3 regions of the Halalkalibacter krulwichiae genome follow, and region 1 is predicted to be linked to each of the others. Evidence: predicted binding sites of a transcription regulator. Region 1 holds the regulator's gene; each other region holds the start of a gene.
The links. Region 1 encodes Rex, which represses fermentation and respiration genes when NADH is low (regulators of the CRP and FNR family bind a similar motif). Its sites were predicted from a motif close to TTGTGAAATATTTCACAA; they were not measured.
Positions count from the first base shown of each region.

Region 2: the regulator Rex is predicted to act here: its motif matches at 6,045-6,062, upstream of BkAM31D_RS10715 (TIGR04053 family radical SAM/SPASM domain-containing protein).
Region 3: the regulator Rex is predicted to act here: its motif matches at 7,645-7,662, upstream of pflB (formate C-acetyltransferase).

Region 1 is NZ_CP020814.1:257,782-268,357, reverse strand. It holds gene BkAM31D_RS01475 (CPBP family intramembrane glutamic endopeptidase) at 1-416, shown strand, start outside; gene BkAM31D_RS01470 (YdiK family protein) at 413-631, shown strand; gene BkAM31D_RS01465 (MDR family MFS transporter) at 683-2,098, opposite strand; gene BkAM31D_RS01460 (DoxX family protein) at 2,225-2,758, opposite strand; gene tatC (twin-arginine translocase subunit TatC) at 3,013-3,765, opposite strand; gene tatAY (sec-independent protein translocase protein TatAY) at 3,783-3,962, opposite strand; gene BkAM31D_RS01445 (redox-sensing transcriptional repressor Rex) at 4,120-4,755, opposite strand; gene BkAM31D_RS01440 (ABC-F family ATP-binding cassette domain-containing protein) at 4,936-6,861, shown strand; gene BkAM31D_RS01435 (ComEC/Rec2 family competence protein) at 6,935-7,777, opposite strand; gene BkAM31D_RS01430 (hypothetical protein) at 8,055-8,366, opposite strand; gene BkAM31D_RS01425 (hypothetical protein) at 8,427-10,576, opposite strand, start outside.
Region 2 is NZ_CP020814.1:2,127,297-2,137,872, reverse strand. It holds gene BkAM31D_RS10740 (ABC transporter ATP-binding protein) at 1-702, opposite strand, end outside; gene tenA (thiaminase II) at 695-1,369, opposite strand; partial or broken gene BkAM31D_RS10730 (acetylornithine deacetylase) at 1,372-2,660, opposite strand; TPP riboswitch at 2,755-2,856, opposite strand; partial or broken gene BkAM31D_RS10725 (acrylyl-CoA reductase family protein) at 2,968-3,953, opposite strand; gene BkAM31D_RS10720 (YwiC-like family protein) at 4,154-4,864, shown strand; gene BkAM31D_RS10715 (TIGR04053 family radical SAM/SPASM domain-containing protein) at 4,897-5,988, opposite strand; gene ric (iron-sulfur cluster repair di-iron protein) at 6,180-6,893, shown strand; gene BkAM31D_RS10705 (Crp/Fnr family transcriptional regulator) at 6,958-7,620, opposite strand; gene uvsE (UV DNA damage repair endonuclease UvsE) at 7,794-8,735, shown strand; gene BkAM31D_RS10695 (3'-5' exonuclease) at 8,892-9,524, shown strand; gene BkAM31D_RS10690 (YwaF family protein) at 9,524-10,240, shown strand; gene BkAM31D_RS10685 (ATP-binding cassette domain-containing protein) at 10,242-10,576, opposite strand, start outside.
Region 3 is NZ_CP020814.1:2,185,130-2,195,705, forward strand. It holds gene BkAM31D_RS10980 (beta-ketoacyl-ACP synthase III) at 134-1,078, shown strand; gene fabF (beta-ketoacyl-ACP synthase II) at 1,108-2,343, shown strand; gene BkAM31D_RS10990 (peptide-methionine (S)-S-oxide reductase MsrA) at 2,609-3,157, shown strand; gene BkAM31D_RS10995 (NarK family nitrate/nitrite MFS transporter) at 3,221-4,540, opposite strand; partial or broken gene nirB (nitrite reductase large subunit NirB) at 4,848-7,267, shown strand; gene nirD (nitrite reductase small subunit NirD) at 7,285-7,605, shown strand; gene pflB (formate C-acetyltransferase) at 7,814-10,042, shown strand; gene pflA (pyruvate formate-lyase-activating protein) at 10,232-10,576, shown strand, end outside.

The sequences.
Region 1 (10,576 bases):
AGCCTGGCTCAGAAAACACAGAGACAATCATTGAATTTGCAAAAGCGTTTCCTGCTTTTATTATTGTTGTTTCTGTTATTGGTCCAATCCTTGAAGAGATTGTGTTCCGATTAGTTATTTTTGGTGCACTTTATAAACGCTTTGGATTTTGGATTGCGGGTATCGGAAGTTCATTGATCTTTGCTGCTGTTCATATGGACTTTACACATTTGCTTGTATATACCGCAATGGGATTAGTATTTGCTTTTCTATATGTAAAAACTGGCCGAATTCTTGTTCCAATTATCGCTCATGTAGCGATTAACCTATTTGTAGCAGTAGTAAATGTACTTCTTGCTGATCGACTAGAAGATTGGATGGAACAGCTTGAACAAATTCAGCAAACATCAATTATCATCATTGGAGGATTACTATGAGAGCATCTCCCATTACAATGGCGCTCCTATATTTTTCTATAGGCGTACTGCTCGTCTTCTTCGCCATTCAAAATGTGAGCACCTCAGGATGGAATTTCTGGAGCTATTTAATTGTTTCCTTTGCTGCGATTGATTTCATGATTGCTTATCGGTTTTACCGTTTACGAAAAGTCATTAAACAATTGCAAAAGCAGAATAAGAAGAAAAAAGATTAAGACGAGTAAAACCCTGTTACTTTAGAGTAACAGGGTTTATTACTTTAAGTCTCATGAATTTGAACGCATCTTCCTTTCATCGTTGCGAGCTGCTCTTTCTAATAAGAAGGCGATTGGAATTGTTAAGGCTGTTAAAATGGATACAACTATAAACCCTTCATTTATCGCTTGAATGCTCGCCTCTTCAAAAGAGTTCATACTCGCTGTGAGCTGCCCCCTTCTTACTTCATAGTAGATAGAAACAAAGACAATTCCAAATGCTGAACTCATTTGTCTAACTACGTTGTTCACCGCAGAGCCTCTTGAAATTAAATGGTTTGGGATTGCATTCATCCCTGTCGTTGTTGAGGGCATTCCACTTAGTCCCATCCCAATCCCTCGTATTGCCATCCAAACAAAGACAATAGCTAGCGACGATTCAACTGTCAGGAATCCTAGTGGAAATGTTCCAATAGTCACAATAATAAGCCCAGAAGAAATGACCCCAGTTGCCCCACTTCGGTCTAGAATACGCCCTCCTATACTCATGAAAATACCGGTCAATAAAGCAGATGGCAAGAAGACAAACCCCGTCATAATCGGACCGAATTGATAAACCTGTTGAATTAATAATGGAATCAAAAAAATACCAGCAAACAAACCAATAGAAGAGATAGACGTTATAATCATGCTATATGTATAAGCTGGGATCTTGAACAAATCTAAGTCTAAGAGAGGCTGCTCTACTTTTCGCTCAATCCGCACAAATACATAGAGTAGAACGATACCTAGTGCTAGCAACAATAGATTCATCCTCTCCCCTAAATGCGCAAATTCAGAAATACGCCCTAATGCAAATAATACCGCTCCGACTCCTAAAGTAACGGTCACAAACCCATAACGATCAAATGTAACACGATTATTCGATTTAGAATGAGGCAAGTACCGTAAAGCAAACCAAAGTCCTATTAAGCCAAATGGTACATTCACTAGAAACAAATATGTCCAATTCATCGTTTCAAGGATAAAGCCTCCAAATGTTGGGCCAATGGTTGGAGCCATCATTGCGGATACTCCCCATACCCCTGTAGCAAGACCTCTTTCCTTTCGAGGAAATGCCTCAAAAATTAAAGCCATCGATAACGGCATCATAATTCCTCCGCCGATTCCTTGCAAGCCCCGGAAGAGAATTAATGAGCTTAAATTCCATGACTGTGAGCCTAAAATTGAGCCTAAAATAAAAATACATAAGCCGATAATATATAGCTTCTTTTTCCCAAATCGGTCACCTAAATAACCAGTAACAGGCACCGTCATCCCCATTGTAACCATGAAGATCGTAATCACCCATCCAGTCGAAACGGCATCAGCTAGAAAGACATCCATAAGCTGGGGAATAGCTGGATTCAGCATACTATTGTTTAAAATCATCGTAAAAGAACCTAGTAATACAGCAATGACAACTAACCACTTCTCAGATATGTTCATGATCTCACCTACACCATTTCGCTTTTCGAAGCAAATAATGAATCTATCATACCACGAAAGTATTTATCGCAACAGAAGAGCTAAACGCTAATAAAGGTCAACTCTTCCCGAGTTGACCCCCTTAGATTACACTGCTTCTTTTAATTGCCCAGTTACGTTCATGCTTTGATCATCTTTGTTACGACGGAAGACTTTTGCTTTCAAGTAAGGCAGTACCCATCTATCGCCACCGTATCTTCCAGCATTTGCTCCTGCTGCTAAAAGAAACATTGAAATCATAATCATCCATGGGTTCGTTGAAATCGTACCTGCAAATAAGAAAGAGATATTCATAACGACTCCGAAAAACGCTGCTGCTGATGTGAGTACTCCTAAGATTAACCCTAAACCTACTAACACTTCTCCCCATGCTACTACGATACTGAATAGTTCTGCATTCGGAATCGCAAAGCTTTCTAGAAAGGCTACATAGTTAGGATAGATTAGCTCTTCTCCTTTTAATACTGGATTGGCAACAGCTCCTTGTAGAAATCCTCCTGCATTAAATTCTCCTGTTACTTTGCCCCAACCGGCAGTTAACCAAGCCCACCCTAGATACACTCGTAATACAAACCATACACCTGCAATATATTTATTATCTCTAAAGAATTTTCCTATCATGATGACTTCCTCCTCTAATTTTCTTATCGATTGCTCAACACTTCACATTAATTTGTGAATATTTTCACAACCTTTTCTATATCCATAGTATAAGCTCTACTACTCACTTTGGCTACTCTATTTTGATACTTGTCAAAGATTGTTCAATATTTCACATATTGTTGTCAAAAACCTTACGCACCCTTCCTATAACGCCTGAAAAATACAATCGCATTGAAGCACCTAAAAAAAGGACTCCAATGCGATGTTGGTTGTTATTTCTCTAACTCTGCTTCACGTGCCGCTTCCAATCTTTTAACTTTTCGATAAGTTAAATAGGATACCCATATACTGAATTCATATAAAAGTAAGAGTGGTACGGTTACCATCAAATGTGAAATAATCTCTGGTGGTGTAATGAAACCAGCAATCACTAACAAAACAAAATAAGCAATTTTCCTCACTTGTCCTAAGAAGGTTGGCGTAATCATCCCTAGCCGTGTAAAGAACATGACGACGACTGGCAGTTGAAAAAGCAAGCCAAAAGGCAAAGTGATTTGAAAGAGAAAACTAAAGTATTCGTTAATTCCATATTGCTCTGTAATTCCTAAACTTTCCGATAAATTACCCATAAATTGAATTATGAAAGGGAATAAAATAAAATATGAGAATGAAATCCCTAATAAAAACAAAATAAAGGCAAAAGGAATATAAGCAAGAGTTGCCTTTTGCTCCTTCTCATGAAGCCCCGGCCTAATAAAAGCCCAGAGTTGATACATGATGACCGGAAATGTTAAAACAAAGCCAACAGAAACGGCAAATGTCATGAAGATTCTAATCGGATCCGTTAACTTAAAAGCATTCATCGGTAAATCTTGTGCAGTTGGCGTACTTTGTAAATACATAATTAAAGGTTTTGCTAAAAAAAAGCCGGCAATTAGTGCGACCGTGAAAAAGATGAGCGATATGACAATTCTTCGTCTCAATTCCACAATATGCTCCATCACCGACATATCTTTATGTTCCATTTATAAACCCTTCCTACTTAGGCTTTATCTTTATCCTTCTTCTTATCATCTTCGTCATCAGCTAAGCCTTTAGTCGCTTGCTTGAATTCACGTAAAGTATTTCCAGCAGCCTTTCCTAGCTCTGGAAGTTTCTTTGGACCAAAAATTAATAAGGCAACAAGTGCAATAATCGCAATACTTCCTGCTCCTAAACCCATAGGTAGCACCTCCTTGTCCAATTACTTTCTCATTATAGTCCTTCTGATTACAGAAGGCAATCACTCTCGATAATTGTATAATTTTGTTCAAAAAGAAAGAGACGATCCTTCAATCTTCTTTCCTTGGTAGAGAATTTACGATATGTTGTTCAAGCTTTTACACAGGGTAATGCTTTAGAAAATAGACTAATGATTGTAGCTCAACAGTCAAATCGATGTGATGCACACGTACAGTTTCAGGCACATCTAATCTTGCCGGTGTAAAGTTTAGAATTCCTTGAATCCCAGCTTCTACTAGTTGATCAGCGATTTTTTGAGCGGCGGCAGACGGTACGGTTAAAATAGCGACTGTAACATCAGAATCAATTACTTCTTTGAAATCCTTTAGGTGATAAACCGGTACTCCACCAACATTTGTTCCTATTTTATTTTCATCTACATCAAACGCCATGACAATTTGAGTATTTTTGTTCTTTGAAAAATTATAATGTAAAAAAGCTGTTCCTAAATTCCCGACACCAACTAGTGCTACTTTTGTTAATTCATCTTGGTCTAATGTTTTCCGAAAGAAAGAGAGTAAGTAATTCACATTATATCCATACCCCTTTTTCCCAAGTGCTCCGAAATAAGAGAAATCTCTTCGAATTGTAGCTGAATCAACCTTTACTGCCTCACTTAATTCAGTTGAAGAAACTCTTTGTTTGCCTGAGGCGTAAAGATTTTCCAAAAATCTATAATAAAGTGGTAAACGCTTTGCCGTTGCTTGTGGAATCTTGGTTTGATCATTTTTCATCAAGTTTCCTCCCTCCTGCTACCATCTAGTTTGGCCTTCTAGATGTATTTTTTATTGTACACTAATTCACAGAGAATGTAATCGTTTCAATTCAGAGTTCATGAAGTTGTTGAATGAGTCAATCTACGATACACTTATATATAGTAGAAAATCGATTTTAACTAGATAGGAAGGAACCCTATGATTGTCTTACAATGTATAAATATATCTAAATCGTTTGGCGTTGACCCTATTCTATCAAATATTAAACTTGATATCCAAACAGGAGAGCGTGTCGCTCTTGTTGGGAGAAATGGTGCAGGAAAATCAACGCTTTTAAAAATAATAGCTGGTCAGATTTCATTCGATAGCGGGCAACTTATGATTCCAAAAGGTATCGAACTCGGCTATCTTGCTCAAAATACTGGGCTCGAGTCAGATCTTTCCATTTGGGACGAGATGCTTACAGTCTTTAAACCACTTCAACGTATGGAGAAACAAATTCGGGAGATGGAAGTACAAATGGCTGATCCTGCCTTACTTTCCGATCAAGCAAAGTACGAAAAGTTACTGAAGGAATATGACCAACTGCAATTAACTTTTAAAGACAAAGGTGGCTATCAGTATGAAGCTGATATTCGCGGTGTCCTTGCAGGGATGAATTTCGCTGACTTTGATTACCAAACGAAAATTTCCACGTTAAGCGGTGGGCAAAAGACAAGACTCGCACTGGCGAAACTACTTTTAACAAAACCAGATATTCTAATTCTTGATGAGCCGACAAACCATCTAGACATCGCCACTTTAACATGGCTTGAACAGTACTTAGTCTCTTACAAAGGCGCGATCTTAATCGTCTCCCACGATCGTTACTTCTTAGATAAAATTGTGACTGAAGTCGTCGAAATCTCAAGAACAAAATCAACGAAATATCCTGGAAATTACAGTGCTTATCTTGAAGAGAAAGCGAAACGGTATGAACAGGAACTAAAACAGTTTGAAAAACAACAAGGTGAGATTGCAAAATTAGAAGACTTTATCCAGCGTAATATTGCGAGAGCTTCTACTACCAAACGTGCTCAAAGCAGGCGAAAGCAATTAGAGAAAATGACGTTACTAGATCGCCCGTCAGGATCGGAAAAGTCCGCTTCCTTCTCTTTTGACATAAAGCGTCAAAGCGGAAATGAAGTAATTCGAGCTACCGACCTTGAAGTCGCTTATGGTGAAGCAACGATTTTTCAAAATCTTGAACTCGCCGTTGATAAAGGTGAAAGTGTTGCTTTAATTGGTCCAAACGGAGCTGGAAAAACGACACTACTCAAAACGTTAATGAATGCCATCCCTCTTAAAAAAGGTTCTATTAAATTTGGCAGCAATGTAACCATTGGCTACTACGATCAAGAACAAGCCAACTTAAAATCGAACAAGTCAGTTCTTCATGAGCTATGGGATGATTATTCTCTAGAACCAGAAAAGGAAATTCGAACAGTACTCGGTAACTTTCTGTTTACAGGTGATGACGTATTAAAACCTGTTTCTGCACTAAGCGGTGGAGAAAAAGCAAGACTCGCCTTAGCTAAATTAATGATGCAAAAAGCGAACGTGCTCATTCTTGATGAGCCGACAAACCATTTAGATCTTGATGCAAAAGAAGTACTCGAAAATGCGTTAATAGATTATCCAGGAACATTGTTATTCGTTTCTCATGATAGGTATTTCCTTAACCGTATTGCTACTCGAATGGCAGAGCTTGAGAATGGTCAAATGACTAATTACCTTGGAGATTATGATTATTACCTTGAGAAAAAAGACGAAATGTATCAACGTGAACAACTTGATTTACAAGAAAAAGGACATGTCGTTACAGAAAGCATCCAACCTGATAAAAGTAATTATATACAAGATAAAGAAGCAAAAAAATTAGAAAGACAACGGTTAAGACGAATCGAGGAAATTGAAGCAAGAATTGAAGCGTTAGAACTACTCTGTGCCGAAAAAGAAGAAGCATTATGTGATCCTGATGTTTACTCTGATCATGAGAAGGCTCAATTATTCCAGCAGGAAATTGATAACTCTAAGCTCGAAATGGATAATCTAATGGAAGAGTGGGAGCAGCTTCAACAATAAAGTACAATGATAAAAGGGGTGTCTCAAAAGGTCTTTAACCTTTTGAGATACCCCTTTTTGACACTTTATTCCTTCATCTTTCTGTTTTAATCGTCAGTGACTGTCCGTCTGAAACAATGAGTATATTGCCATTTATGCCCGTTGAAACGACTCTGCTTCCTGTTTTCTCATATCGACTATACGCTCTTTTGCTTCTTAAATTATTCATACTAATGACTGTATAGCTTGGTTGCACGGTTTGAATAAATAAATTTGATGAGGAAGTCCTCTTCCCGTGATGCGGGGCATCTAAAAGGTCAACATGTAACTTTTCCCCTTTGAAGTTTACGAGCTTTTCCTCTTGTTTTTTATAAATATCTCCTGTGAATAAAAACGTCTGATCCCGATACGTCACTTTTAATACAAGTGACAGATTGTTAATGTATCTTGTAGATAATTTCTTTTCTTTACGGGCCTTTTCAAGGGCTTCATGACTAGGACTAAGCACTTCAACAGATACTTCTTTCCCTAATGAAAAATGGTTACCAGCTACGACATAAGTTGGTGTTACATTTCTTTTTTGAATGGTATTCAAAAAACGAGCATAAGCACTTGTAGTATGTGGCAGTTCTGGCATCAAAAGCGTACCAATCTGCTTCGTCTTCAAAATCGTTTCATAACCACCAATATGGTCATGGTGTGGATGAGTAGCAACCGCTACATCAATCCGATCAATTGACAAGTCGTTCAAATACTTATTTAATTTATGACCTGTTGCTACAATGCCAGCATCAATTAACATCGACTTTCCATCAGGGCTTACTATTAAAATGGAATCTCCTGATTTTTTGTCCGATTCTAGATTAAAGTATCGAATCTGCAATTTTCCTTGATGAAGATCTTGATTAAATATTTCCGCCTTTCTTAACGGTCTCACTTCTCCTTCAGACAGGAACTTTCGATGTTCGAAAACGGGACTACTTCCCCTGAACTAAATTGAAGCATAACCATAATTGCAATGAGCAACAAACGAAAATTCATAGTCCCCTCCCTCTTTCTCCTGTAAGGGTAGTCCACCATAGTTATATCGTGACGAAAACATCACAGTTCTCTTAACAGTTTCTCTCAGCAGGACTAAATTATGAGTCTTTTTCGACATTTTCTTCCAAAAAAAAAGAGTGAGCTAACAATTAAGACGTTAGCCCACTGAAAAATTATCTATTCACTTGAGAATGTTCTTCCTCTTCTTTTTTTGCCTGCTTTCGATCAATATTCCATTTCACAAATGCATATACGACAAAAATCCATAGAACAGGATGCGTAATCGTTAATCCAATTTGTGATTGCCCACCTACTACTGTGTATAAAGCTACAAAAGCTAGAACATATAAGATAAAAAATAGGTCATGCTCAAATAATGGAACATTGACTTTTCTCTCGCTTTTTCTTGGAATCAAAAGCTCAGCAACAACGGCTCCAATAAAACATAAAAACAACAATATATAAATGATACGTGGCTCAATCATCCCCCTGTTAATCTTGGGAAATAATCAAAGGCTAGGCTAACAGCTAAAATTATAAGAACGCTAATCCTCAACTGTCTGGCTAGAATTAACCGTTTTTCCAACGTCAAAATGATTCTCCTCCTTCTTGGCAGACAACCAATAATAATGAGCTGAGACTACACAGAACATTGACGTTGCTGCCGCGACAACCCCAGAGTCATTTAATAGGAGTAATGCAAAAGAGGAAACGACCCCTGTTTGTAAAAAAAGCTGCTTCTCTTGTCCTTCAAGCTGTAATCTTTTTCGCCAAAGGATAACTGCTCCAAGCAAATAGCTTGTGACAAACAATTGAGTCCAATTGGAATGACGGAAGATCTTGAGGTTCATTGCCATTTTCCGCTGAATAATATCTTTTATATAGAGGAAATCGCCATCAAGTAGCCTCTCAAACGCTACTCCTATATGTGTTTGTTCTCCCGTTAATTGTAGCATATACAAAAATAAGAACAATACAGAAACGACTCCCCCACATAAGAAGACGACTCTTTTCCATGATACGCTTTGAAAGATAACTCGATAAAGCAAGAAAGAGAACGCTAGTCCTGCCGCTAATGTTGCTCCAGCATTAGTTCCTAGAGTACTTTTTCCCAGTACAATCGTTAAAATAGTGGACATAGCTGCAATAAGTATTACCGTTACCTTGCGTCGGTTCCCCGCTAAAGCAGGTTGCAAAATCATGAATGCTGAGATCAAATACACACCAGCAAACTCATTGCCAATACCATAATACCTTGCTCCAATGATAGGATCATACCCTAAATAAGAACGTTGCATCAAAGGGGAGCCAAGACTAATATCAATAGTAATCAATAAAAACGTAAAACTGCCAATTAAAAAAATCGGAATTTGACTAAACTTCTCAACAAGAAATCCACTAACAAAGGAGCCACCTATTAAAGCCAACACAAATCCAGCTATTCCTAATTGATCAACAAATCCCGCGAGTGCCAGAAACCAAAATGGAGACCACAGTGCGGATAACAAAATTAAGCGAGTAATATAGCGCCAAAGCTGCCTTTTCCTTGTGCCAAAAAAACCGTATAAGGCAGCAGTGATTAAAGCGATGACTAGACACGAAATATAAATAGAAAGAACACGAGCACGACTCTTATAAATAAGGACCATTTCATCTACTCGCTTCAATACTGGACTTTTATCAAACTCTCCCACACTCGTTTGTTTAATCACATTCCCACTGTATTTCACTTGATCAGCTAATCCAAATGAAGACAGCCAAGTAGGAATAAGATCAATACTACTTACTAAATAATCTTGTTTCGTTGTATTGGAAGTAAGAAAACCACCTCTCTTTTCTTGGTCACCCCAATAAAAAACGGGAGCAAGTTGCTTTTTTTCATCATAAGCTTGTTTATTCATCATAGGAGCTATCACCCATATCTCATCAGCATACATTTGTGCATCCGAAACAAAAGTTGATAAATGTTGTAATCGTTTTTCCCATTCCACTTCGAAATGTTTTTCTTCCATATAGGATTGCTGTTCGAATAAACGATATAAGTCGCCCCACTCAACAACAAAAAACTGGCTATCATCCACATCTGTTGACAGCTTGTGCATAAGATAATCATGGTTCATTTCTAAGCCAAAAGGAGTACCAGCCTGTTTTTGAACAGATTCAGAGAAATCCCCTGACACGATTCCATTACGGTCAAGAGCTAAGAGCGATCCATATCGAACCTTTTCCTCAGAAGTATCACTATGTCCAAATACTTGACGATCAATGTTGTTTCTCATCAAGAGTTCACCAAAGACACCAACTTGGGCTTTATGTGTAGACTCATTGTTTTTCCTTTGCAACCGATGCATATGAGGATGAACTAGCCCATCCGTTTCACTGATTCCCGTTAGCTGGTACATCCATTCACTGGCCGTAAAACCTTTTTCACTTAAATGTTCATCTGCTTCATAACTATTCCACTCCTGTACACCAACAGCCTTAGCTCCACTAGCAATTGAAACCATATTGTTTAAGTATGAGTATGGCCCATCAGGTCTTACATTCATCGCCCCAAAAGTAGATTCTTTCCAAACAGCTGCCTGATCATGCTCAATCAACCACTCTGCTTCATTAAAAGACATTCCGGGCACCACAAGTACAAGAACTTTCCTTCCTGCATCTGTGTGACTATCCACAACTGAAACCAACATAA
Region 2 (10,576 bases), 1.9 Mb from region 1:
TCGAATATCTCTAGGTCTCTTTAATGGAACAATCACTTCATTTAACTGGCACACAGGTGTTTCTGTAAAGACAAAAATCCGATCCGATAAAAACAGAGCTTCATCTACATCATGTGTAATAAATAGAATTGTTTTCTCCCATCTACTCCATTGTTCTATTAGCCACTCTTGCATTATCAGTCGAGTGATTGCATCAAGGGCACTAAATGGTTCATCAAGCAATAAAACATTCGATCCACTTAATACACTTCTTAAGAATGAGACACGCTGTCTCATTCCACCAGATAAATCTCCTGGATACTTTTGTTCAACCCCTTTTAAACCGAAATCATCTAGGAGACTCTTAACTTGTTTATAGGCCTCTTCCTTATTTACACCTCTTAACTCTAACGGTAAAGCTGCATTCGCTAGGATTGTACGCCAAGGCATTAATAAATCTTTTTGAGGCATGTATCCTACTTTTCCAAAGCGGTTTGGGAACGATTGATCATTAATCAGAATATCACCATCGAGTGGCTGTTCTAACCCTGTAATTAATCTAAACAGCGTGCTTTTACCTGAACCACTTGGTCCAATAATACTTATAAATTCTCCTTGGTTCACATCAAAACTGAGTTTATCAAGAATTTTATCCGAATCTGAACGTTGTCCTTTGGTGTAGGAAAAGCTTACATCTTTAAAATTTAAAGACTTTTTACTCATCCGTTGGCCACATCTCTTGGTTGTAAGACATCTCCCAAAACATATATTCAAATCTAGTTGTATTCAAGAAAATTTCTTCGAGTTTAGAAAGTTCTGTCTCTGGTTTCCCTTCCGTTAAAGTGTCTAATAAGTCAATTAACCACTTTGCCAACTGACCAAACTCATCTGAACGATACATTTGAATCCATTCACCATAAAATTCATGATCAGCTGCTCCCGGTATGTCGTTTAATTCTTTCCCAATCTCCCAATAACTCCAAGTACAAGGAAGAACAGCAGCTACTAAATCCGCAAGTGTTCCATTTTGACCTACATGAAGCATATAATGAGTGTACGCTAACATAGTTGGAGCGGGCTTGGCGTTTTCAAATTCACTTTCCTCAATTCCAAACTTTTTGGCGTATTCGCGATGTAAAGACATCTCCTCATTTAAAGTTGCATCAAGTAAGTTTGCAAATTTCCCCATTGTTTCAAGATCTTCTGCTTTCATTACACCTAAAGCAAATAATTTAGCGTATTCTGTTAAATATAAATAATCTTGAATCATGTAAAAACGAAATTTATTTTGATCTAATGATCCATCGCCAATCCCTTGAACAAACGGATGCGCGTGGTTTTTCCTCCAAATTGGCTGTAATTTTTTGTGTAAACGTTCACTAAATTTCATTCTTAAGCACCTCTTCTTATTTGATTTGTCCATTCGTGAATAAACTTCATAAGTGTCTTTGTATACTCTACAAGTTGTTTAATTGAAACTTGTTCGTTTACTGAATGCGCATTAAGTAAATCTCCAGGTCCGTAAATAACAGTTGGAATTCCTGCATCACCAAGCCATCCGCCATCTGTTACGGTAGGTGAAACGTCAATAATCGCTTCTTGTCCGACTATTTCCTTATGCGTATTTGCAAGTAATTGAATAGCAGGATTCGCTGGATTAATTTCAAGTGAAGGAAATATTTCACCACGATCCTCAATCATCGAAGTCCCCCCCACGTAAAGGTAGGTGGATTTTCTCGTAACCATATATCCGCCTCTGCTATTTTTAAAATATGTTCTTCAACTTCCTTGGCTACATGTTCATATGTTTCATTCGGATAAAAATGAACCGTTATCCATAGTCGGCACTCGTCAGCAATAAATGCTGCATGACGTCCACCTTCAATGACAGCAGGATTGATCGTGTTTGCTCCAGGAGGAACTCCAGGATAACTTTTGGTAATCGCCCAATGACGTTCAAGTTCTTGTAAACCATCAATGACTTTTGTCATTTTTTCAATCGCGCTTGCTGCAAATAAGTTACCACCAGCATGAATCATATTCCTCCTAGTAGCATCATGATAAGTTTGGTTACTTTTTATTGTGATCCACCCAGTGATAACTCCGCCCTGACCTTGAATATGTAACTCACTTGTATCAACAACTATAGCAAAATCAGCCGTACTTCCTCTTTTGCAGCATTGAAGTGTCCCAGCTTCCCCTACTTCTTCACCAATGACTGATTGAAAAATAAGATCACCTGGCAATTCTATCCCTGCTTCGCGAAGTAACTGAATCGCAAAAAGAGCGCCTGCTAGTCCACCTTTCATATCAGCGGCACCTCTGCCAATGACTACTCCATCTCGAACTACAGCATTAAATGGATTTGTTTCCCACTCTTCATCTTCATTTACCTCAGCAACATCGATATGACCGTTAATAATCAGACTATTATACTCATTAGATTGATTACCTTTTAATGTTCCGATAATATTCGGATCATTCGGATACACATCCCACATATCAATATCAAAGCCCATCTCTTCTAGTAAGCTAGCTACGTACTCTTGAGCTTCTTTCGTATTCCTCGCAGGCGGAGCTGGGGTTTCAAATGAAATTAACGTTTTTAATAGATTGATTAACTCTTCTTGGCGTTCCTCAACTTGGTCAATAATTGCCTCAATCTTTGCACTCAATTTCATCCCCTCCTTTTTCAGAAAAAATAAAAACCACTTCCAAGATTAAAGAAGTGGCTTTACTATCAATAAGACTAAAAACATTAGACAAATTGAATAATAGATTTTTACACTTCTTCCCTACGCTAGTACGAACTAGATCAGGTTTTAAGGGTTAAGACTACTGTCTCTCTCAGCAAATTTTGCACCCCTAGCAGCGAAAACATTTTAAATTGTGTATAAATATACTTCTATTTGTAACATACTTAGAATATAACTTCAACATAGATCTTCCATTTTCTCTGAATTATACCATTCTATTTATAAGAGTGGACTATAATCTCACAATAGTTCTTCCTCGAGCATCCCCGTTTAAAATGGTTTGAAGAGTCACTGGTAATTCGTCTAATGTAATTTCGTTTACAATGTCAGAATGAAGATGTGTTGGTTTTAAATCAGTTGCCAACCTTGCCCATACTTTTTCTCTTAGTGGCATTGGGCAATATACAGAATCTATTCCTAGCCAATTTACTCCCTTAATATAAATGGAAAAACACTTGTTTCTACCTTTGTTCCTCCAGTTAAACCACTATTAGCAATCGAACCACCATATTTAATTAGAGTTAATATATGCTCTAACGTCCTCCCGCCAACTGGGTCCACCGCTGCTGCATATAGTTCTTTTCTTAATACTCTTTTCTCTTCACTAAGAAATAGATCACGGTGAATTACGTCAGTAGCCCCTAGTTCTCTTAAGTAATCATGCTCCGTTTCTTTTCCCGTACTTGCTGTTACTTTATACCCTCTTTGAGCTAACATGTTTACAGCTAAACTACCAACTCCACCTGTTGCACCTGTCACCAACACCGATCCTTGTTCGGGTGACAGGCCATTTTCCTCCAAGCGTTGGATCGATAAAGCTGCTGTCAAGCCTGCAGTCCCAAGAATCATAGCTTCTTTTAACGTTAACCCGTTTGGTAAAGACACAACCCAATTGGCTGGGACAATTGCTAATTCACTAAAACCTCCATCATGTGATACCCCTATATCATAACTTGTGGCAATCACTTCGTCTCCTTTTGAAAAGCGTTCATCACGCGATTCAATAACCGTACCCGCTAAGTCAATGCCCGGCACTAAGGGATAAGATTGAATAATTTTCTTAGGAATGGTTGCTAAACCATCTTTATAGTTCACGCTTGAATAAGAAACCTTAATTGTAACCTCACCCTCGGCAAGGTCTCTTTTCGTTCTTTCTTGTATGCTTATAACGCTCTGATCTTTAGCTAAATCAAATACCAAGGCTCGATAATGATTCAATATACTACAACTCCTTAAAATAAAATATTGACCACTTACTTCTTTCTTTTCCACTGAATTCCCTTCTTTTTCCTAAACATGATTACTAACTGAAGCTTAGTTTAAAGAGTACAGTGTGATCTTTATTACAGTCATAAATGATCTAATTCGTTAAATTGAAAACATTGATAAAGGCTTTTATACAGCAAGGAGGAATTTTAATGGTTTTACCAAAAGAACACGGTACGTGGATGATGTTTTTCTTACCTTTCTTACTTGGAGTCATTACTTCAACACCTAGCCTCGTCCACATCCCGTTATTTGTCGGTTGGTTTTTTCTCTATTTAGCTTCTACACCACTGTTAACTATTTACCGCAATAAAAAACGTAATCAAGAAATGTTCCGATGGCTAATTTTGTATGCAGTTGTTGCTTGTATATTTCTAATACCGATCATTTGGATTTATCCGTTTTTACTTTGGCTTGGATTATGCCTTTTTCCTCTTCTTTTAGTTAATATTTATTTCATTAATAAAAAGAATGAAAGAAGCTTATGGAACAACCTTAGCGGAATCATAACATTTACACTTGGAGGAGTTGCGTCTTATGCAATCGTTGCACCCTATACAATAGAAGTCATTCTATTATTGATACTCGTAGCTTTTTATTTTACAGCAAGTGCGTTCTATGTAAAGTCATTAATTCGTGAACGTAAAAACATACAATTCAAGAAAAAATCTCATTTATTCCATCTACTTTTATTACTAGTTCCAACGCTGCTCTGCATTCCCCTTTTTACGTTTGCCTATTTGCCTAGTGCATTAAAAGATTGGTTAACTTCAAGAAAGAAACAATTACAACCAATGAAAATTGGTATAATTGAAATTGTAAATGGTTGTATATTTTTTGTTCTCTATCTTGTTCTGATGTAATTCATAAGGCTGACTAGGAATCGCGCTTTTCCTTAGTCAGCCTTTTCAACCTTTCCAAACTGCACAGCTCTTGGTATATAGTTACAATACGGTTCACTTTCTAAATAATCACCTGTTACTGCAAAAGCCCTAGCACGAGAACCACCACAAATAAATTTATATTCACACGTTCCGCATTTTCCCTTATAAAGTGATGGATTTCTTAGCGAAGTAAACACAGGATGCTCCCGGTAAATAGTTGCAAGGTCATTTATACGTATATTACCGCAATTAATTGGTAAGAAGCCACTAGGAAAAACATCACCAATGTGTGAAATAAACAAAAAGCCATTACCATCATTAACATTTTGAGCTCGACCTAAGCAATCGCGATCTAAATGGCTTGAGTTCATTTTATAGTTACTATTTTCTCCTTGTCTTTGAATCAAGACTCTTCGAAAGAACGGTGCTTCAGTTGTTTTAATATCAAAAGATGCTGTTTTCTTCAAGTCAACTAACCAATTCATCACTTCCTCGTGTTGATCTGGGGTAATAGGCTGAAGGTTTTTACCTCTTCCTGTAGGTACAAGAAAGAATACACTCCACAGTACTGCCTCTAACTCACTTACTAATTCAGCTATTTCCCTCATATGTTTAACATTAAATTTCGAAACAACCGTATTAATCTGTAATGGCATCTTCAATTCTTTTAAATGTCGGATGGCTTTCATTGTTAAATCAAATGACCCTTTTGTTCCTCTAAAATGATCATGAATATCTCTATTATGGCCATCTAGACTAAACGCCCATCGAGATAACCCAGCTACTTTAGCTTTTTCCATCACTTTTTTTGTAACTCGAGGAGTAGCGCTCGGTGTCATAGAGATTCGGACTCCTCGTTTAACTGCGTGTTCGATTAATTCAAAAAGGTCCTCTCTAACTAATGGATCTCCTCCGGTAAGAACAAGTAATGGATTATTCATTTGATAGATTTGATCAATTAACGCTTTCCCTTCTTGTAAAGTCAATTCTCTAGAATCCCGTAAATGTTGTGCTTCAGCACGACAATGAAGACATTTTAACGCACACGCTCTTGTTACTTCCCAAATAACAATAAAAGGATTTTGATGATATTGCTGGATCACAGATAACCACTCCTTTCTCTTTCTAAAGACATGATAATGGTAATTAAAGAAAAAAGGAGTGAAGTCTATCACAATAAAATTGGCAATAACTCCATTCACGAGATTGTCACTTTTTATGTGAGCTGTATCACCTTTTGTTAAGACAGAAAAAGTTAGAGTTAATTTGTAATAAAATACGAGGAGGTTATCAAATGGAACAAGTATTTTTCAGAACAACAAAAACGGGTGATATAGTAACAAAATTTCCTAAAGCGAGTCAGGTGCTTAAGGAATACAAAATTGACTTTTGTTGCGGAGGAAACCAACCAATTTCAGAGGCTATAAAAGATCGACATCTAAATGAAGAAGAAGTATTAAATAAACTGAACTCTCTCTATTCTGAAGCCTACTCAAGCAATGAGTCTATTAATTGGAGAGAAGCAAGCTATCCGACCCTTATCAATTATATAATAACAACACATCATGTTTATCTAAATGAAACATTACCTGAACTTGCAAAGTTCGTTACTAAAGTATATCGAGTCCATGGTAAAAAAAGAAAAGAATTGAAAGACGTTTATCACCTCTTTCATCAATTAAAGCTTGAACTAGAACATCACCTAATTGAAGAAGAAGAAAGGGTGTTCCCAAACATTATTGATTACGAAAGTAGCAGGGCTCAAACAAAACTAAATGCCACCTTGAAAACCATCTCTGAATTAGAAGATGAACACGAATCAGCAGGGACATTATTAAAAGAATTACGTCAAATTACAAATGACTATAGCCTACCAGAAGGAGCTTGCACAACCTATACACTAATGTACTTAAAGTTGCAAGAATTAGAAGCTGACTTATTTGAGCATATCCATCTTGAGAATAACATCCTATTTCCAAGATTAGAGCAAGAGGCTAGTAACGAATAACAAACGAAAAAGATAAACAAACCCATGCTAATTTAAAGTCGAAATCTTTAAGTCAGCATGGGTTTTATGATAGGTCATTTATATTGTATATTAAGATTCCATCTCGTTCTAAGTGAATAACTTTTCTCTTTCTTAATTGTGTCAACATTCGGTTCACTGTTTCTCTTGTAGTACCCACCATATTAGCAAAGTCTTGATTTGTTAAAGGTACCTCCAAATAAATGCCTTTTTCGTGTTTTTTTCCATGTTCGCTTGCCATTTTGATAATTACTTGTATAAAGCGTTGCTGTACATCTTTTGAGATGAAGTCTTGAATTCGATTTTGTAAATCGATTATTTTTTGTCCCATCACAGTCATAACCTTAATAGACATTTGTGGCCGTTTAAGTAATAACTGTTCAAAATCTTTAATCCTTATCACTAATAGCTCCGTATCACTAACGACTTCAGCAGTTGCAGGATAGGGCGATTGATCAAAAAAGCCAACATGCGGAAACATATCACCTTCCTTCAATAAAGAAATTACTTGCTTATTTCCTTCTTCATCTATTTTATAAGCCTTTACACTTCCATACTTAATAAAATAGACAGCTTCTCGTTGTTCCCCTTCCATGAAGATAACCATTCTCTTTTTATATCGTCTTTCATGAGTTATCAATAAAAGTTCATCGATTTCTTGGTTTGTTAAATGTTTAAAAAGTGGAATGTTCATTATTACCTTTCTCAACTTCCGCCCCCCTTTTACTAATAGCTATTCTAACACTCTTTAAGCAGGTTATCATTTCACCTATAAATGGTATGACGACAAAAAATCAACAGACCGAAATGTTGTTATTCATTATTGCCCTTTCCTGTGGCATACTAACATCATGATCACTAAGACAAGTTGGAGGCATTTTGATGAAGATTGGATATGCATGTATTAACTTAACACTTCCTTCAAAATTTAAAACATGTCGATTAAAAACGGTAGAAAATGAAGGCTTAAATAAAGTTAAAGAACTTACGATACATAACTTTAATGAAGTTCTAAAAAACATTAGCTGGAATATTGAACAGGGCATTTATTTCTATCGAATAAGTAGTGACTTAGTTCCTTTTGCTACACATGAAATAATGACTTGGGTATGGGAACAAGACCCTGATGTTTTAAATATAACAAAACAAATCAAAACTTTAACAAGCAAATATAGTTTGCGACTCACAATGCATCCAGGTCAATACAGCATTTTAAATTCCCCTAACCCTGAAATCGTTCGCAAAGCGATTTTGGATTTAGAGTATCATAGTAAAGTTTTAAACTTAGTAAAGGGAACTGATATGATTATTCATGTTGGAGGAGCTTACGGGAATAAAGAAGAAGCAAAAGAACGTTTTATTGAAACCTATCAAACCTTATCAAAAGACATTAAATCGAAATTACGCCTTGAAAACGATGATAAAACTTTCCATATCAAAGATGTAATCGATATTTACCAAAAGACAGGTATTCCTATTTTATTCGATTACCACCATAATCGCTGTAACCCATCTAGTGAATTAGAATTAACTGAAGCTCTAACCACAGTGTTTAAATCATGGGAATCTGTTGGACGCCCAAAAATGCATATAAGTTCAGGAAGAAATGCAGAGACAGATACAGCCCATCATGATTTTATATTAGAACAAGACTTTATTGATTTTCTACGTTTAATCGGTAGCCGTGAAGTGGATATCATGTTTGAATCCAAACGTAAAGATGAATCTGTATTACGAATATATCAACATCTAAAAAAAGGAACGATTGTGCCGGAAGAACATGGGATTACTGTTGAACTGGCTCCTAACCTTTATGAATCGTAATCCACATTATTAAAAGTACTACAGTACGTGAAATTAATTGTGTGTACTTTTTGGTTCTAACTTACTCTTTTTTTGGGGGCAGGTGACAAGTTATTTTACGAAACATCCTGCTCCATTAGAGACTGAAAATAATTGCTGTAAAGGGATGAGTCAATAATGATAGCTGTAATTTTTGATCTTGAGCTTATGAAACGCTTTAGAAAAGGGCAGCCAAGTGAAATCGTTGAAATTGGAGCATGTAAAGTTGATCTGCAATCAAGATCGATTACTGATCAATTTCAAGTTTATATCACTCCCAAAAGGGGCCAAATTTCTAAAAGTACGAGAAAATTCATTAAAATGAGTGAAGAGGACACAAAAAAAGCTGTTCCGTTTAATATAGGGATTGAACAATTTCGAAAATGGTTAGGTACCGATGAATATTATTTATGTTCTTGGGGAAAAGATGATCGGGCCCATTTTATAAATCAATCTGTACAATATAAGATCCCATTAGATTGGTTAGTTAATTATAATGACATTCAAAAGCCTATTAGCAAGATGCTTTCAGAAGATATTAATAATCAGATCGGTTTAAAAAATGCTTTGAATATTGCCGGAATTGAACTCACAGGTAAATCTCATAGAGGAATTGATGATGCGATTAATACCGCTGCTCTTTTCATTAAATTTCTTGATCGATTTGATTTAGAAAAAAATTCATTATCCGAAAAAGAAATAAAACTTCACTATAAAAAGTATAAACGCTCCCGTTTTCGTCATTTAGAGTCTGTTACGAAGAAGGTGTAATGATGGATTCCATTTTTGATATGACAACGCACGTGGACAAAAACTTTTTCTTATCACCTGTGCACATTTATACAATAAGTTCATTTGTTTTGGTTACGACTCTTTTTTATCATCTCAGAAATCACTATTTTGTGAGGAAATATAGTCACCTGCTGTTCATAGTACTGTTAGTGATTTCTGAAATTAGTATTGTAGCTTGGAGTATTGCTGTCGGCCAATGGGACATTCGCTATAACTTGCCTTTACAGTTATGTACAATAAGTTTGTACCTTTGTATTTTCATGTTAGCGACAAAAAACTTTTTACTTTTTGAGTTTGTTTATTTCTTTGGCCTAGGTGGCGCTATACAAGCAATTCTAACGCCTGATCTTTTTTATACATTTCCCCATTTTCGTTTTATTCATTTCTTTGTCGCACATATAGCGATCATTTTCTCAATTTTGTATATGGTCTGGGTTATGCAATTCAGAGTAACTTTTAGGTCATTAATAAAATCATTCGCTTTGTTAAATGTTCTTGCCATTCTAGCTTTTATTGTTAATATATATACGGGGACAAACTACATGTTTCTTGCGCGCAAGCCTACAAATCCAAGTATTCTTGACTATTTAGGACCTTACCCTTGGTATATTATTTCACTAGAATTTCTAGTGTTTTTCATATTTTTATTCCTTTATCTCCCTTTCATCCTTAATCAAAAACGAAAAGTTTTTTAACTTAATTACTTGATTTTTCTCGGGATCTATATAATAAGTACTCAATGGCTTCGTCAATATTTAATTTTTGCATGTGCTGAATAGTTACATTATTTTCCGCCAAAACTTGTTCTGCTTCTTCTCGGTTATTCGATATAATTTGAAGCGGTTCATTTTCAATTTTCAGTATCCAAGATTCATTTAATAGCGCCTCAGGTAAATGATCTACCCACAATTTAGCCCAATTATCTTGTATAACATCCTTTTCTAGTACATCAAGGACTTTACCATTATCCATCATACATAAATAATCACAGAGATGCTTTATTTCATCTAAAGTATGACTAGACATCATAA
Region 3 (10,576 bases), 1.9 Mb from region 1:
GATTTTTATTAATGGCTAATAAATTTTAGTAGAATTGAATTTGTGAATATCCTTCATTTTCGCAGTGTTTTCCTGTAATATAATTAATATGAGATATTATGACCTGATCTTAAAAATACGTTAGGGTGATGAAATGAAATCTGTTGGAATTATTGGAGTAGGTGCCTATGTACCAGAAAATGTTGTAAGCAACTTAGATCTTGAGACTAGCGTAGCAACAAGTGATCAGTGGATACGCTCTCGTACTGGAATAGAAGAACGTAGGATAGCAAGTGAAGAAGAGGACACCTCGCACATGGCTGTAATTGCTGCTAGAAGAGCCCTTGACGATGCCTCGTTACATCCTGAAGACATCGATTTAATTCTAGTGGCAACTGCAACTCCAGACTATGTATTTCCAACAGTTGCTTGCATGGTGCAGGAAGCCTTAGGAATACGTCATATACCGGCAATGGACCTTAGTGCTGCATGTTCTGGATTTGTTTATGCATTAGTAACAGGAAAACAGTTTATTGAAACGAATACATATAAGAATGTATTAGTTGTTGGCAGCGAGAAGTTCTCAAAAATAGTCGATTGGTCTGATCGAAATACTTGCGTCTTGTTTGGTGATGGGGCTGGGGCTGTTGTTTTAAGCGAAGTTTCAGATGGGAAGGGAATACTCTCATTTGAATTAGGTGCTGATGGTACTGGTGGCAAGCATTTATTTGTTGATAACCAAACGAATTATGTTGCCATGAATGGAAGTGAAGTATTTAAGTTTGCTGTGAGACAAATGCCTGATTCTTGTTTACAAGTAATTAAAAAGGCAGGTTTGTCGAAAGAGGATGTTGATTTTCTAGTTCCTCATCAAGCCAATATTCGCATTATTGATGCAGCTAGACAGAGATTAGGTTTAGATAAAGAAAAAGTTTCAACAACGGTAACGAAGCATGGGAATACATCCGCTGCTTCCATCCCGTTAGCTTTATTTAGTGAAATAGAAAAAGGTTCTATTAACGATGGAGATATTGTTGTAATTGTCGGCTTCGGTGGTGGTTTAACATGGGGTTCTGTTTGTTTAAAATGGGGGAAATAGATCTGATTTAGTTGAAGGGGAGAGTTTTCATGAAAAAACGAGTCGTAGTAACAGGAATTGGAGCCGTTACTCCTTTAGGGAATGATGTTAACACAACTTGGGCAAATCTAACAGCAGGTGTTTCTGGAATCGGACCACTATCTAGAGTAGATGCTGACCAATTTAATGTGAAAGTAGCTGGGGAAGTAAAAGAATTTACCCCTGGTGATTATATGGACAGTAAGGAAGCAAGAAGAATGGCACGTTTTACCCATTTTGCTATTGCTGCAAGTAAAATGGCTGTTGAAAATGCTGAACTTAAAATTGGTGAAAACATACAATCAGAACGTGTTGGGGTATGGATAGGTTCTGGGATTGGTGGTTTAGATGCATTTGAGGAGCAGCACAAAAAATTCTTAAACAAAGGACCAAAAAGAGTAAGCCCATTTATCATTCCAATGTTAATTCCTGATATGGCATCAGGTCGTGTTTCGATAGAGCTTGGGGCCAAGGGGATAAACAATTGTTCGGTCACAGCGTGTGCCTCTGGAGCAAATTCAATTGGCGATGCATTCCGAGTAATACAAAATGGCGAAATGGATGCAATGATTACAGGAGGAGCGGAAGCGGCGATTACTGATATGACCATTGCTGGTTTTGCTAATATGACAGCACTATCTACGAATCCAGATCCGAAAACGGCTAGTCGTCCTTTTGACCAAAATCGTGATGGATTCGTGATTGCAGAGGGATCAGGGGTATTAATTCTAGAAGAATTAGAACATGCTCTTACACGCGGGGCCCGTATTTATGGTGAAATTGTAGGATATGGTGCTACTGGTGATGCTCATCATATTACAACACCAGCACCAGACGGTGAAGGTGGGCAGCGTGCGATGAAATCAGCTTTAAAAGATGCAAATCTAGCACCTGAACAAATTGACTATATAAATGCTCATGGAACTAGTACTCATTACAATGATTTATATGAAACTTCAGCAATCAAAGAAGTATTTGGAGAGCATGCTTATCAATTAGTTGTCAGCTCGACGAAATCGATGACAGGCCACCTGCTCGGTGCTGCAGGAGCAATTGAGGCTATTTTTTCTCTTTTGGCTATTCGAGATAGTGTCGTACCACCGACGATCAATTACGAAACTCCGGATCCAAGTCTCGATTTAGATTATGTTACAAACGGGGCGAAAGAAATGCAAGTTGATGCTGTATTATCGAATTCATTAGGATTTGGTGGCCATAATGTATCATTAATCTTTAAAAAATACTAAAATGGATGAGAGAAAAGGTGACTACCTTTTCTCTTTTTTGTTAATTTGGCTTATCTTTAATACAATAATCATAGCAACAAATTGTAAGGAAACACCCTTTTTTACATCGAAAAAGAAAGTGTTAAAAAGTAAAATAAAGGAGAGAGTTCCTATGTATATCGATTATAAAATGTTAACGAAACAAAGTAATCACCTTGAAACCATTTCATTAGGGTTAGGTTGATTTTGGGGACCAGATGCCCGGTTCGGACATCTCAAAGGAGTCATTCGTACACGTGTTGGGTATGCAGGAGGTACATTGCAAAATCCTATATACAGACAAATGGGCGATCATACCGAAACAATTGAGATAGATTTTGATTCTTCGGTGCTTAAGTTAGAAGAACTATTTGATATTTTTTGGCAGAGTCATAATGCATTGAAAGTGAATCATTATCGTGGGAAACAATATCAATCAATGATTTTATTTAGAAACGATGAACAAGCACAAGTCGCCCTTGCAAGTAAAAGAAAGTGGGAAGATAAATTGAACGGAACGATCCAAACAGAGATTGCTCCTCTAATTACTTTTTACCTAGCAGAGGAAAGGCATCAAAAATATTATCTTAAACGTTTTCCCAAAGCATATTTTGAATTAATGAGTTATTTTCCCACATTTTGCGAATTTGTAGACTCTACATTAGTTGCAAGGTTAAATGGATTTGTAAGAGAGTATGGCTCATTGCAGTCTATTAAAATGGAATTAGCAGAATGGCCTTTAAGACAAAAAGAAAAAGGCGCTATAGAAAGTATGATTCAGTCTTTAAAGTGGTAATTAAAGAGAGAAAGGGCTTCTCACAAGGTCAATACGAGAACTTGTGAGGAGCCCCTATTGTAATTAAGATGCTTTTTGTTTTGATTCAATCATAGTGTCACACGCAACTTCTGCATTTTTCCGCTGATAGTAGTACCAATTTAAAACAATAGATAGTACGTAGAACCCAATAAAGAGATACAAAGCTGTTACTGGTGTTCCGGTAGCAGAAGATGACCAACCGAAAAGTTGTGGAATAAAAAATGACCCATACGCGGCAAAAGCAGCAGTAAATCCAAGTACAGGTGCAGCTTCTTTAACAGGAAAGATAAGTGGGATCATCTGGAATGTTGAACCTGATCCCATTCCGGCTGCAATAAATAGAATTAAAAATGAAATGAGAAAGCCTGCAAAATGTTGTTGACCACTAAAATAGATAACTGCTAGAGCGCCAAGACTCATCGTTATAAGGACCAAAGTAGTAACTTTAGCGCCACCAAATTTATCAGAAACCCACCCACCAACAGGACGGAAAGCCGCGGCTAGAAAAGCTCCTAAAAAGGCTAACGCAACATACTCAGGAAATTGTGATCTTAATAGTAATGGGAAGGCTGCCCCATATCCAATGAATGAGCCAAAAGTAGCAACATAGAGAATGGTCATGATCCATGTATGCTTTCGTTTCACAATAATAAATTGGTCTTTTACAGATTGTTTTGCAGTTGGGAGATTATCCATTCCGAAATAAGCAACGATTGTCATGATAATAATTGGGACAACCCAGATAAATGCAGCGTTTTGTAACCAAATCTCTTGACCATTGGCTAAGACTTGACCTTCACCACCGATAAAGGCAAACGTTCCAACTGTGATAATTAACGGAGTAACAAATTGAACAACTGAAACCCCCATATTTCCTAATCCGCCATTAATTCCTAGAGCTGTTCCTTTCTCTTTTTTAGGGAAGAAGAAACTAATATTTGCAAGAGCGGAAGAGAAATTACCTCCACCAAGTCCGCATAATGCCGCAAGAGTTAACATAAGCCAATATGGTGTTTCTGGATTTTGAACCGCAAACCCAATTCCAATTGTTGGCAGTAATAATATACCTGTTGAAAAGACGACCCAGTTTCGACCACCAAATTTGCCAACAGCAAAAGTGTAAATAAATCGTAATGAGGCACCAACTAAACCAGGTACTGCTGCTAAAGTGAACAGCTGTTCATCTGTAAATTGAAAACCGATATCATTTAAGCGGACAGCAACTACGGACCATATTTGCCATACAACAAAAGCAAGTAATAATGTTGGAACTGAGATCCATAAATTTCTTCGAGCGTGTCTTTTTCCTTCCCTTTCCCAAAACTCTTGATTTTCTGGCTGCCATTCTGTTATTCGTGCCATGATAATTCCTCCAATAATAACTTTATCAAATTCTTTTTTAAAATTGCTTCTTATCTAAACATGATTACAAAACAAATCATACAAACAAAAAGAACTGTTGAAAGTGATATGTATCACATAAAAAGATAAGAATGTACCGGAATATCTCGAAAACCAAAACAATATATAAAGGAAGCTAATTCTTTCAATAAAAAAGAAATATAAAAAATTGAAAATGTGATTGTTATCACATTAATTTCTAAGTAAAAGTCATATTATGAGTGTAACAAATACATTGTGAATTATTGAACAAAATGGAGGGATAAACATGAAGAAAGAAAAATTAGTAATGGTCGGAAATGGAATGGCTGGTGTTCGTGTTATAGAAGAAATATTAAAAGTGAATCCTGATTTATATGACATTACAATATTTGGGGCAGAACCACATCCAAACTACAACCGAATTAAGCTATCAAATATATTGCAAGGTGAAGCGAGTTTTAAAGAAACAATTATAAACGATTGGCAATGGTACGAATCGAATGACATTACTCTCTATACTGGGGAATCGGTTGTTGATATAGATACGAACGCGCAACATGTAATATCAGAGCATGGAACAAAAGTAGATTACGATAAATTAATTCTAGCAACAGGGTCAGTACCTTTTATCTTACCTGTGAAGGGAGCTGACAAAAAAGGTGTAATAGGGTTTCGTGATATAGCTGATTGTGAACAAATGATCAAAGTGGCAAAACAGTTTAAGAAAGCTGTTGTAATTGGTGGGGGTTGCTTGGGTTAGAAGCAGCAAAGGGGCTTATTCATTTAGGTATGAAAGTGGATGTAGTTCATTTGCCGGAGCATTTAATGGAAAGACAGTTAGATACGATTGCCGCGACAATGCTAAGAAATGAATTAGAAAAACAAGGTATGAATTTCCTGATGGAAAAAGTTACAGTCGAGTTATTAGGATCAGAACGTGTGACAGCTGTTCGCTTTAAAGATGGAACAGAAATTGAAGCTGATTTAGTTGTCATGGCAGCTGGTATTAAACCAAACGTAGCAATTGCTGAAAGAAATGGTCTTTTTGTAAACCGTGGAATAGTCGTCAATGATTTTATGGAAACATCCGTTCCTAATGTCTATGCGATTGGAGAATGCGCAGAACATCGAGAAATTGTCTATGGGTTAGTAGCGCCATTGTATGAACAAGGCAAAGTATTAGCTGAACTGTTAACTGGCAACAAAGGAAAAGGATATGAAGGGTCTATTACAGGGACTCAATTAAAAGTTTCAGGAATTGATCTATTTTCTGCGGGAGAATTTATTGATGATCCAACCTCAAAGTCGATCGTTGTTCATAATGAATTTGAAGGAATTTATAAAAAAGTTCAAATACGTGATAATCGCATAGTTGGAATCGTTCTATATGGCGACACAAAAGATAGCAATCGGTTATTCAGAATGTTGATGAATAAAGATGATGTGAAAGATCTCATTTCGGTTTCTTTCTTACAAAAAACAGGTCAGGACGAAGCGAATGACATTGCTTCAATGACAGATGATGAGATTGTTTGTGGTTGTAATGGAATCGTTAAACAAACAATCGTCGAAGCCGTTAAAAAAGAAGGTTTGACAACTGTTGAACAAGTAGGAAGATGTACAAATGCGGGGCGTTCTTGTGGACGTTGTAAGCCTGTCATTCAAGACATTCTCGAATATACGCTTGGTGCTGACTTTGATCAAACGGCTATAAAACAAACCGTTTGTGGATGTACTACATTAAGTAGAGACGAAGTCGTTGCAGAAATTCGTGAAAAAGGACTTACAACAATTAGAGAAGTAATGAACGTCCTTGAATGGCAGAACGAAGAAGGCTGCTCAAAATGTCGTCCGGCATTAAATTACTTCCTTGGAATGGTGCACCCTGATTATATTGACGATAGGAATTCACGCTTAGTAAATGAAAAAATGCATGCCAATATCCAAAAAGATGGGACATATTCGGTCATTCCAAGAATGTATGGAGGAATAACTTCTGCCAAGGACTTAAGAAAGATCGCAGACGTGGCAGATAAATACAATGTAGGTCTTGTGAAATTAACAGGCGGACAACGAATTGGATTATATGGATTGAAAAAAGAAGATCTACCAGCTGTTTGGGAAGAATTGGGGATGCCTTCAGGCTATGCATACGGGAAAACATTACGAACTGTAAAAACTTGTGTTGGTGCAACATTCTGCCGGTTTGGAACTCAAGATTCAATGAGTCTGGGAATTGAACTAGAGAAAAGATTCGAACGACTTGATACCCCGCATAAAGTGAAAATGGGTGTTTCAGCTTGTCCAAGAAATTGTGCAGAGGGTGGGATTAAGGATGTTGGTGTTGTTGGTTTAGACGGTGGTTGGGAAATATATGTTGGAGGTAATGGAGGTACTGATCTCCGAGCTGGCGATCTTTTATGTAAAGTGAAGACTGAAGATGAAGTATTTGAATTAACAGGTGCCTATTTACAATATTATCGTGAAACAGCATTGTATTTAGAACGCACTTCACAATGGATTGAACGTGTCGGCTTAGAACATGTAAAAGAAGTTCTTGAAGACCAAGGAAAACGAAAAGAATTAAATGAGAGACTTAATAAAACGCTTGATCGTTACGAAGAGCCTTGGCAAAAAGCAATTGAGGATGAAAATATTCGTGATACGTATTACACAAAGCGTCAAGCATTTACTGTTTCTAAATAAGAAAGGAGAAAGGAAAAATGTCAACTTTAACAAAGCAAATAGAAATAAAAAATATCGATCAATTTCCAGTGGGTATAGGACAAGTTATTCTGTATAAAGGCGAAGAATTAGCTGTATTTCGATTAGCTAGTGGAGAGGTCTATGCCATTGAAAATAAAAGTCCTCATCCAAAAGGAGGAAAACTTGCGGATGGATTAGTAAGTGATCATTATCTATTTTGTCCAATTCATGATTGGAAGATTTCCTTAATAGATGGTCAAGTACAAGCTCCTGACCAAGGTCATGTAAGAACTTTTCCGGTACGTGAAGTGGGAGATGACATTATTATCGATCTTTAGGAGACGATGTCATTATATTGACAAAATTATTAATAGTGATTGTGATTATTATCACATTCTAAATAATCCTTTTTCTATAAGCTTATAAGTAAGAGGAATTCCTTTCAAGTTAGCTTTCTTACCGATATGACAGATGTAAAATCTTCTCAATCTGTGATATCGGTTACTATCACAAATGTCCGCAACCTTATGAAAGAAGGGATACAGTATGACAGATTATTGGAGAACATTTAAAAAAGGCAAGTGGCAGCATCTTGTAGATGTTAGAGATTTTATCCAACAAAACTATACACTATATACGGGAGATGAAAGTTTTTTAGTAGGGCCTACGGAAAGTTCAAGCGAACTGTGGGGACAAATTATGGACCTTACTAAGAAGGAAAGAGAAAATGGTGGTGTTCTTGATATGGACACAGAGATTGTATCTAGTATCATCTCCCATGAACCAGGATACTTAAATAAGGAATTAGAGACTGTTGTTGGGTTACAAACGGATGAACCATTTAAGCGTTCTCTTCAACCATATGGTGGAATTCGTATGGCAATTGATTCATGTAAATCTTACGGATATGAAGTTGATCCTGAAGTAATTGAGACGTTTACAAATTATCGTAAGACACATAATCAAGGAGTATTTGATGCTTATACATCTGAGATGCGTTTAGCGCGTAAAGCAGGAATCGTTACAGGGTTACCTGATGCATATGGACGCGGAAGAATCATTGGAGATTATCGTAGGGTGGCTCTTTATGGAGTGAACTACTTAATTGAAGAAAAAAAGAAAGACTTAGAGTCAACTAGTAGAGTTATGTCAGAAGAAGTGATTCGGGACCGTGAAGAGATCTCTGAACAGATTAGAGCGTTGCAAGAACTTAAAGCAATGGCCTCATCTTATGGATTTGATATTTCATTGCCGGCTCAAACGGCCAAAGAAGCATTTCAATGGTTATATTTCGCTTATTTAGCAGCCATTAAAGAACAAAATGGAGCTGCAATGAGTCTAGGTCGTACCTCGACGTTTTTAGATATTTACATTGAACGTGATTTACAGGATGGTACGTTGACTGAAGTTGAAGCACAAGAATTAGTAGATCATTTTGTTATGAAACTAAGGCTAGTAAAGTTTGCAAGAACACCAGATTACAATGAATTGTTTAGTGGTGATCCGACATGGGTAACAGAATCGATTGGTGGGGTTGGTATAGATGGTAGACCACTAGTAACGAAAAGTTCATTCCGTTTCTTGCACACTCTCGAAAACTTGGGACCTGCTCCAGAGCCCAACCTAACCGTTTTATGGTCCGATCAATTACCAAGAAACTTCAAAAACTTCTGTGCAGATATGTCAATCAAAACAAGTTCGATCCAATATGAGAACGATGATATTATGAGAGCGCATTTCGGAGATGATTACGGAATTGCTTGTTGTGTAAGTGCGATGAGAATTGGTAAGCAAATGCAGTTCTTTGGAGCGAGAGCTAATTTAGCAAAAGCGCTGTTATATGCTGTTAATGGTGGCGTAGATGAAAAACTTAAAGTACAAGTGGGACCAGCATTTGCACCTATTACAAAAGAATACTTAGAATACGATGACGTTCTTGAAAAGTTTGACGCGATGATGGATTGGTTAGCTGAGCTTTATATGAATACACTAAATGTTATTCATTATATGCACGATAAATACAGCTATGAGCGTATTGAAATGGCATTACATGATAAAGAAATCTTTAGAACAATGGCCTGCGGAATTGCCGGATTATCTGTAACTGCTGATAGCTTAAGTGCAATTAAGCATGGGAAAGTCAAGGTTATACGTGATGAAAATGGTATAGCGGTAGACTATGAAATTGAAGGGGATTACCCGAAATACGGGAACAATGATGAGCGGGTCGATGAAATCGCTGTTTGGCTTGTCGAAACATTTATGGACAAATTGAAGAAACATAGAACATACCGTAATGCTGTTCCAACGATGTCTGTATTAACAATTACAAGTAACGTTGTTTACGGAAAGAAAACAGGTAATACACCAGATGGACGGAAAGCTGGAGAACCATTCGCTCCAGGAGCTAATCCACTTCATGGACGTGATAAGAAAGGGGCACTTGCTTCTTTAACTTCTGTAGCGAAAATTCCTTATGAATCTTCATTAGACGGCGTGTCAAATACATTTAGCATCGTACCAAAAGCACTAGGAAAAGAAGAAAACGATCGTATTGGCAATTTAGTAGGAATCTTAGATGGCTACGCGAAGCAAGGTGGTCATCACCTTAACATAAATGTATTTAATCGTGAAACATTAATTGATGCAATGGAGCATCCGGAAGAATACCCACAATTAACGATACGTGTGTCAGGCTATGCTGTAAACTTCATTAAACTAACACGCGATCAACAAATTGATGTCATAAACCGGACATTCCACGAATCACTTTAAGTATAAAAGTATGTAGAAGGAAGTGAAGCCGAGATAAAAGAGTTGTTATTAATGAAAAATCCGAACGTAATAGATGCGTAGCATCCGCTACGGAAATAGAATTCTCTATGTGGCCTCGTTCGTATCTTCAATAAAACACTTTTTATCTCAGTTTCCTGCTTTCGACTTAATAGAAAATGAGGGGTTTATATGATTGGAAAGGTGCATTCGATTGAAACATGCGGCACAGTAGATGGTCCAGGGCTGCGCTATGTCGTTTTTATGCAAGGCTGTTTATTACGCTGTCAATTTTGTCACAATCCAGATACTTGGAAGATTGGAGAAGGAAAATCCATGACAGTTGACGAGATAATAAATGATTTGCAACATTATCTACCATACTTTGAAAGTAGTAATGGTGGCATTACAGTCTCAGGAGGAGAACCTCTATTACAAATAGATTTCTTAATTGAGCTTTTTTCAAAGTGCAAAGAGCTTGGCATTCATACGACCATTGATTCATCGGGCGGCTGTTTTCAAGAACACCCTGAATTT